2 linked regions of the Methylorubrum populi genome follow. The main gene of each other region encodes a partner of the protein of the gene in region 2 in a complex. Links are inferred from orthologs where the notes say so. Each region holds a gene or a part of one and is shown on either strand. Other genes may lie near its edges.

Region 1 (4,564 bases), 310 kb from region 2 along the record:
GAGAACCGCCCTGCGGAGGCGTCACGGCCCAGAAAATCCGGCCTCGCATCGATAAGATCTTATATGCGATTCGATGAGAGCTTTATCAAGGCACGATTTTATTTTTGTAGCGCAATAACGGCTGGCAGGTCATGCGAAATGATCTGCCCGCACGCGCGATTCCTCAACCCGTGGCGTGCTTTGCGGCGAGGTCGTCCCATCTCCCCCACGGACTTCACAGCCGTCATTCCGGGGGACTGATAAGCGAACCCGAAATCTACGATTGGGCTCGGCACGGCCGTGTTTCCCGCGCCACGGGTGGATCCCGGGCTTCGCTGCGCAGCCCCGGGATGACGGGTACCGGCAACGAAGCGACCGATCGGACGATCCGTGTCACGCCGCCTTCTTCGCCCGCTTGGCGATGGTCACGAGCCCGCGCATGATCTGCGTCGTCTCCTTGAGGCGCTTCGGGATGCCGTCGAGTTCGCGGATGAACACGACGCTCATATCGGGCCGCACCTTGGCGAAGGAGCCCTGCTCCACGACCATGGCGGCAAGCCCCTGCGGGTTGGCGAAGGACTTGTCGCGGAAGTGGACCACGACGCCCTTGGGACCCGCTTCGACCTTCTCGACATTCGCCTCGCGGCACAGGATCTTGATGGTCACGATCTTCAAAAGCTGCTCCACCTCCGGCGGCAGCGGCCCGAAGCGGTCGATCAGCTCGGCGCCGAAGCTCTCCATCTCGGCGTCGTTCTCCAGCGTCGAGAGGCGCCGGTAGAGGCCGAGCCGGACGGTGAGATCCTCGACATAGTCCTCCGGGATCGTGACGGGGGCGCCGAGGGCGATGGTCGGCGACCACGCCTCCTCCACCGGCTCCTCGATTCCGGCCTTGAGCGCGGTGACGGCGTCCTCCAGCATCTGCTGGTAGAGTTCGTAGCCCACTTCCTTGATGTGGCCGGACTGGGCGTCGCCCAGGAGGTTGCCGGCGCCGCGGATGTCGAGGTCGTGGGAGGCTAGCTGGAAGCCGGCGCCGAGCGTGTCGAGGCTTTGCAGCACCTTGAGCCGCTGCTCGGCCTGGGCGGTGAGTTGGCGGTTGGCCGGCGTGGTGAACAGGGCGTAGGCCCGCGCCTTGGAGCGGCCGACGCGGCCCCTGAGCTGGTAGAGCGCGGCCAGACCGAACATGTCGGCCCGGTGCACGATCAGCGTGTTGGCGGTCGGGATGTCGAGGCCGGATTCGACGATGGTCGTTGAGAGCAGCACGTCGTACTTGCCCTCGTAGAAGGCCGTCATGACGTCCTCGAGCTGGCCCGCCGCCATCTGGCCGTGGGCGACCGCGACGGTGACTTCAGGCATCTCTTGGTCGAGGAAGCGTTTGACTTCAGCGAGGTCTTCGATCCGGGGGACCACGTAGAAAGCCTGCCCGCCGCGGTAGCGCTCGCGCAGCAGCGCCTCGCGGATCAGCAGCGGATCGAACGGCGTCACGAAGGTGCGCACCGCCAGCCGGTCCACCGGCGGCGTGGCGATGATCGAGAGTTCGCGCACCCCCGTCATGGCGAGCTGCAGCGTGCGCGGGATCGGGGTCGCCGAGAGCGTCAGCACGTGGACGTCGGCCTGGAGCGCCTTCAGCCGCTCCTTGTGGGCCACACCGAAATGCTGCTCCTCGTCGACGATGATGAGGCCGAGATCCTTGAACGCGACGTTTTTCGCCAGCAGCGCGTGGGTGCCGACCACGATATCGACCTTGCCCTCGGCGAGCCCCGCCCGTGTCTGGCGCTGATCGCCGGCGGAGACGAAGCGCGAGAGCTGGGCGACGTTGATCGGCAGGCCTTTGAAGCGCTCGGCAAACGTCCGGTAGTGTTGGCGGGCGAGCAAGGTGGTGGGCACCACCACCGCCACCTGCTTGCCGGAGATCGCCGCGGCGAAGGCGGCGCGCAGCGCCACCTCGGTCTTGCCGAAGCCGACATCGCCGCAGACGAGGCGGTCCATCGGCCGCCCGGCATTGAGGTCGTCGAGCACGGCGTCGATGGCGTTGGCCTGATCCTCGGTCTCCTGGAAGGCGAAGCGCGCGGCGAATTCTTCGTAGAGCCCCTCCGGAGCTTTCAGGCTCGGGGCGGGCTTCACGAAGCGCGCGGCGGCGACCTTGATGAGTTCGCCCGCCATCTCGAGGATGCGGCGCTTCATCTTGGCCTTGCGGGCCTGCCACGCCCCGCCGCCGAGGCGGTCGAGCGCGACCTCCGAATCCTCCGAGCCGTAGCGGGTCAGAAGCTCGATATTCTCCACCGGCAGCAGCAGCAGGCCGCCGGCATATTGCAGCTCCAGGCAGTCGTGCGGAGCGCCGGCCGCGGTGACCGTCTTGAGGCCGACGAAGCGGCCGATGCCGTGGTCGGCATGGACCACGAGATCGCCGGGCTGGAGCGCCTGGACCTCGAGGATGATGTCCTGCGGGCGCTTGGATTTGCGCTTCTGGCGCACCAGCCGGTCGCCGAGGATGTCGCCCTCGGCCACCACCGCGAGCTTGTCGAGGGTGAAGCCGGATTCCAGGCCCCAGACGGCGACCGCCACGTCGGTGCCGCGCTTGAGCGCGTTCACGGCGGCGAAGGTGTTGATCTCGATCGGTTTTTTAAGGCCGTGATCGGTCAGCACGCCGCAGAGCCGGTCGCGCGAGCCGTCGGACCAGGATCCCAGGATCACGTGATGACCGGAGGCCTGCAGGTCGCGGATATGCGCCACCGCGGCGTCGAACACGCTGGCCGCTTCGTCCGCCCGCTCGGGCGCGAAGTTGCGGCCCGCCCTCGCGCCGCAATCGATGACGGCGCGCTCATCCGAATCCGGCTGGGCGAAGGGGGTGAGCCGGGCGACCGTGCCGGCCTCGACCTTCCCCTTCCACTCGTTCGGCGTGAGGTAGAGCGCCCGCGGCGGCAGCGGCTTGTAGGGCGCCACGCCCGATTGCGGATTCTTCAGCGCCGCCTCGCGGGCCTGGAAGTAATCCTGGATCAGGGAGAGCCGCTCGGATGCCGCCTCCTCGACCTGCGGGTCGAAGACCATCGGCACGTCGCCGAGATAGTCGAACAGGGTGTCGAGGCCGTCGTAGAACAGCGGCATCCAGTGCTCGAGGCCGGCATAGCGGCGGCCCTCGCTCACGGTCTCGTAGAGCCGGTCGTCGCGGGTCGCCGCGCCGAAGCTCGACAGGTAGCCCTGGCGGAAGCGCCGGATCGTCTCGGTGGTGAGCTGCACCTCGCTCATCGGCACGAGATCGAGGGAGCGGAGCGACCCCACCGTGCGCTGCGTCTCGGGATCGAAGGCACGGATCGATTCGAGAGTGTCGCCGAAGAAGTCGAGGCGGATCGGGTTCGGCAGGCCGGGCGGCGAGAGATCCAGAATGCCGCCGCGCACGGCGTACTCGCCGGTATCCCGCACCGTTCCCGTGCGCAGGAAGCCGTTGGCCTCGACCCAGGCGACCACCTTGTCCATCGGCACCACGTTGCCGATCGCCGCCGAGAAGGTCTCGACCGCGACCCGGGCGCGGGGCGGCACCCGCTGCACCAGGGCGTTCACCGTGGTGCAGAGGATGCGCGGCTTCTCCTCCGACGAGCGCGAGCGGGTGAGGCGCGAGAGCGCGGTCATGCGCTGCGCCGCGATCGCGGCGTTGGGGGAGACGCGGTCGTAGGGCTGGCAGTCCCAGGCCGGGAAACTCATCGCCTCGATCTCGGGGGCGACGAATTTCAGCGCGTTCTGGAAGGCGTTGGAGCGCCCCGAATCGCGGGCGACGTGGACCAGCACCGCCGGCCCCTCGAAGGTGCCCGACAGGGCGCGGGCGAGGTCGGCCGCCACCAGCGCGTCGAAGCCGTCGGGCACGGAGGCCAGCGTTGGGCTGTCGCCGCGGCGGATCGCGTCGAGCGCCTTGGTCAGCGGCGCCGATTTCGGCAGGGCGAAGCGGGCGGTCTGCGGCTTCGGCGCGGGCGGCTTGGGTTGGGGCTTGGCCATCGGTCTTTTGGCAATCGGGCGGTGAAGAACCCTTCCCCCTCTGCGGGGGGAGGTTGGCCCTCGCGTCAGCGAGGGTCGGGAGAGGGGAACGCCGTTTCCGGAGGTGGCTGGTCGAGCGCGGCCAAGCGGGACCGTCGCTCCCCTCTCCCGACTGCTCCGCGGGCACCCTCCCCCCACTCAAGTCAGGCTTGCCTGACTTGAGCAAGCCTGCCGATCTCGGGCAAGCCCGAGATCGGAGGGGAAGGGTTATGACTTGCGCGTAACAGGAAGCCGTCCGCGGCGGCAAACGTTCAGTTATGGATCGGCGCGTCGTGCCGATGGAACGCCTTGAGCCGGCGGTAGACGGGCGTGTCGTAGTTCTCCGGGGTCGGATCCTCGCCGGTGAGCCAGCGGAACAGGTCGCGGTCGGGCACCTCGATCAGCGCCTCGAACTGCGTCAATTCCTCCTCCGAGAGTGCACCGATCTCGGCATCGGCGAAGCGGCCCATGATGAGATCCATCTCGCGGATGCCGCGGTGCCACGCGCGGAACAGCGTGCGGCGGCGGCGCGGGTCGAGGTCGGCGCTGGTTCGGGTGGTACCGGACATGGGACACCGAAGAC
Region 2 (4,108 bases):
GATGGATTCAGGTAAAATAGTACATTTTCCTCAAGCAATTGGCAGCCTAACACGGCTAGGAGGCTTCGGCAGGACGGGCCGGGCGATTGCGCAAGTGCGAATGCGGGATCGGCACTCAGCCGGGGCGGTCGCAGCCGTTCGCGGCGCGATGAACGGACCGGTGATGCGGTCCGAATCGCCGTCTCGGCCCCCGGGGCCACGGTCGCCCCGGAACCGGCCGTCATCGGGCTGTGACGTCCGTCTACTCCGCCGCCTGCCGGCCCGCGGCCGCGCCGCGGCGGCGCGCGGCCCCCACGGCTTTCGGTTTGCCGTCAACCGCCTTGGCCGCCTCCTTCGGCTTTCCGGCGGGGCGCCGGGCCAGCACCTCGCGCAGGAAGCGGCCGGTATGGCTCGCCGTGCTCGCGGCGATCTCTTCGGGCGTGCCCTGCGCCACGACGCGCCCGCCGCCGTCGCCGCCCTCGGGGCCCATGTCGATCACCCAGTCGGCGGTCTTGATCACCTCCAGGTTGTGCTCGATCACCACGACCGTGTTGCCCTGCTCGACCAGCTCGTGGAGCACCTCCATCAGCTTGGCGACGTCGTGGAAGTGCAGGCCGGTGGTGGGCTCGTCGAGGATGTAGAGGGTGCGCCCCGTGGCCCGCTTCGACAGCTCCTTCGAGAGCTTCACCCGTTGCGCCTCGCCGCCCGAGAGCGTGGTCGCCTGCTGGCCGACGCGGACGTAGTGCAGGCCGACGCGGGCCAGCGTCTCCATCTTTTCGCGGATGGACGGCACCGCCTTGAACAGGTCCGCCGCCTCCTCCACCGTCATGTCGAGCACGTCGGCGATGGACTTGTTGCGGTAGCGCACCTCCAGCGTCTCGCGGTCGTAGCGCTTGCCCTTGCACACGTCGCAGGTAACGTAGACGTCGGGCAGGAAGTGCATCTCGATCTTGATGACGCCGTCGCCCGAGCAGGCCTCGCAGCGCCCGCCCTTGACGTTGAAGGAGAAGCGCCCGGCCTGGTAGCCGCGGGCCTTGGCCTCGGGCAGGCCGGCGAACCAGTCGCGGATCGGGGTGAAGGCGCCGGTATAGGTCGCCGGGTTCGAGCGCGGGGTGCGGCCGATCGGCGACTGGTCGATGTCGATGACCTTGTCGAGATGCTCCAGCCCGTCGATCCGCTCGAACGGGGCGGGGTGCTCCAGGGCGCCGTTGAGGCGCTTGGCCGCCGCCTTGTAGAGCGTGTCGATGATGAGGGTCGACTTGCCGCCGCCGGAGACGCCGGTGATGCAGGTGAAGGTGCCGAGCGGGATCTCGGCGGTCACGTTCTTCAGGTTGTTGCCCCGCGCGCCGACCAGCCGCAGCATCCCGCGGCCGGGCTTGCGCCGGGCTTTGGGCGTGTGCACCGAGAGTTCGCCGGTGAGATACTTCGCGGTGAGCGAAGCCGGGTCCTTCAGAAGCTCTTCCGGCGTGCCCTGCGCGACGATCTCGCCGCCATGGATGCCCGCGCCCGGCCCGACATCGACCACGTAGTCGGCCTGGAGGATCGCGTCCTCGTCGTGCTCGACCACGATCACCGAGTTGCCGAGATCGCGCAGGCGCTTGAGGGTGCCGAGCAGGCGCTCGTTGTCGCGCTGGTGCAGGCCGATCGAGGGCTCGTCGAGGACGTAGAGCACGCCGGTGAGCCCCGAGCCGATCTGCGAGGCGAGGCGGATGCGCTGGCTCTCGCCGCCCGAGAGCGAGCCCGAGCCGCGCGCCAGCGTCAGGTATTCGAGGCCGACATCGACGAGGAAGGTCAGCCGGTCGCGGATCTCCTTGAGGATCCGCACCGCGATCTCGTTCTGCTTGTCGGTGAGCTTTTCAGAAATCTCCGAGAACCAGCGATGCGCCTCGCGCACGGAGAGCGCGGTGACGTCGCCGATATCCTGCCGGTCGATCTTGACCGCGAGCGCCTCGGGCTTGAGCCGCTTGCCGCCGCAGGCGGCGCAGGGCGTGGCGCTCATGAAGCGGCCGATCTCCTCGCGGGAGGCGTCGCTCTCGGTCTCCTTGTAGCGCCGCTCCAGGTTCGGGATCACGCCCTCGAACGGCTTGTTGACCGAGTAGGAGCGAAGCCCGTCATTGTAGTCGAAGCGCACCGATTCCTTGGCCGTACCGAACAGGATCACGTCGCGGGCCTGCGCCGGCAGCGCCGACCACGCGACGCTGGTCTTGAAGCCGAAATGCTTGGCCAGGGCGTCGAGGGTCTGGTCGTAATAGGGCGAGGTCGATTTCGCCCAGGGCGCCACCGCGCCGCGCTTCAGGGTGAGCGCGGGATCGGAGATCACCAGTTCGGGATCGATCCGCATCTCGTGGCCGATGCCGCCGCAGGTCGGGCAGGCGCCGAACGGATTGTTGAACGAGAACAGCCGCGGCTCGATCTCGGGGATAGTGAAGCCGGAAACCGGACAGGCGAAGCGCGACGAGAACGTGATCTTTCTCGGGGTCTCACCCTCGGGCGCGTCGGCGAATTCGATGTCGGCGATGCCGTCGGCGAGATCCAGCGCGGTCTCGAAGGAATCGGCGAGGCGGCTGGCGATGTCGTCGCGCACGACGATGCGGTCCACCACCACGTCGATGTCGTGCTTGAGCTTCTTGTCGAGCTTCGGCACGTCGTCGATCGGGTAGTACTCGCCGTCGATGCGCAGGCGCTGAAAGCCCTTCTTCTGGAACTCGGCGATCTCCTTGCGGTACTCGCCCTTGCGGCCGCGCACCACGGGCGCGAGCAGGTAGAGCCGGGTCTTCTCCGGCAATTCCAGCACCCGGTCGACCATCTGAGAGACGGTCTGGCTCTCGATCGGCTCGCCGGTGGCCGGCGAGTAGGGGATGCCGACGCGCGCCCAGAGCAGGCGCATGTAGTCGTAGATCTCGGTCACCGTGCCGACGGTGGAGCGCGGGTTCTTCGAGGTCGTCTTCTGCTCGATGGAGATGGCCGGCGAGAGCCCATCGATCTGATCGACGTCGGGCTTCGACATCATCTCCAGGAACTGGCGGGCATAGGCCGAGAGCGATTCGACGTAGCGGCGCTGCCCTTCCGCGTAGATCGTGTCGAAGGCCAGCGACGACTTGCCCGAGCCCGACAGGCCGGTGAACACCACGAATTTATCGCGGGGGATCGTCAGGTCGACGTTCTTGAGATTGTGCTCGCGGGCGCCACGCACCGAGATGACGCGGGTGTCGCGCGCGGCCGGGGCGGCCGCGTCGAACAGGGCGGCCAGCCGTGCGTCGGTCCTCGCCTCGGCCGTGTCCTGGCTTCCCACCTTATTCGTGGAGGCCTTGTTCTTGGCGTCCTTGATCTTGGCGTCCTTGATCTTGGCATCCTTGGCCGTGGTCTCGGCTTTGCGGGCTTTGGCTGTGGCCATGGGCGACGAATTCTCTGCGGCGGATCCGGGCCGCCCGGATGCGGCGCCCCCTCGATCGTTCGGACGGCAACGGGCGTGCCGCGCGGGAAAACAGTATCCGGGGACGGAGATGGGTTCCCAGCGGCTCGAAACCACTAGAACGGAACGGGTACGACGGCAACGCCGACCTGCTCTGCGCGGCGGGGAAGGCGGATCGGACGCGGTCCGCGGTGCCGGAGACCGACTGGCCGGGCCTCTGGCCTGAGCCGAACCGGATTCGGCCCCAGGCCCATCCGAGGTTCCGGCATCGCGCGTCCGCACGACTTCTGAGGTCGAGACCTTCGGGTTCGCCCAGCCATCGGCCCGCATCGTGTCGTCGATCGCGGTGGCCTGCGGATCGGCCAGGAAAGCCGGCCGGTCGGTCGCCTCAATCCGGTCCGCCGTGAGCCTATCGCGGGCCAATATCTCTCGGCCCAAGCCTAAACCCGATGGAATCGCCCAAAAACACGCCAACCGCCAAAATAATAGCCAAGCAAACTGAAAGGTATTTTAGAAGTAATTTAAGAACAATTTTGCTAAACCTCAGCACAGTCCGATCAATGCTAAGAAGCACAGCCGTAGAGTGCTCTCGGGGGTTGCATGAACGACTTATCCCTTGCCGAGGTGGTTGGTGCGTCTGCGCGCGCCCTGAAGAACGAGGCCTCATCGAATCTCGGTGCCATTCAGTCGATTGCGAGCCGCATGAAGCTGCTGGCC

What was found. The genes of interacting proteins can lie anywhere in the genome.
Region 1: the proteins of uvrA (region 2) and mfd are in contact, whole or in part, in a crystal structure (PDB 4DFC), measured with the Escherichia coli proteins. The link is inferred for Methylorubrum populi from one-to-one orthologs.

The regions. Positions count from the first base shown.
Region 1 is NZ_AP014809.1:4,803,903-4,808,466, reverse strand. Bases 173-4,335 are described here. They hold mfd (transcription-repair coupling factor), read right to left. Parts: upstream 3,964-4,335; coding sequence 373-3,963; downstream 173-372. Other genes in these bases: MPPM_RS22215 (FAD assembly factor SdhE), read right to left, coding at 4,254-4,335. Also shown: more of MPPM_RS22215, read right to left, coding at 4,336-4,550. UniProt on the Escherichia coli protein: Couples transcription and DNA repair by recognizing RNA polymerase (RNAP) stalled at DNA lesions. Mediates ATP-dependent release of RNAP and its truncated transcript from the DNA, and recruitment of nucleotide excision repair machinery to the damaged site.
Region 2 is NZ_AP014809.1:4,496,854-4,500,961, forward strand. What follows is about bases 42-3,748. They hold uvrA (excinuclease ABC subunit UvrA), read right to left. Parts: upstream 3,374-3,748; coding sequence 242-3,373; downstream 42-241. Also shown: MPPM_RS29235 (methyl-accepting chemotaxis protein), read left to right, coding at 3,992-4,108. UniProt on the Escherichia coli protein: The UvrABC repair system catalyzes the recognition and processing of DNA lesions. UvrA is an ATPase and a DNA-binding protein. A damage recognition complex composed of 2 UvrA and 2 UvrB subunits scans DNA for abnormalities.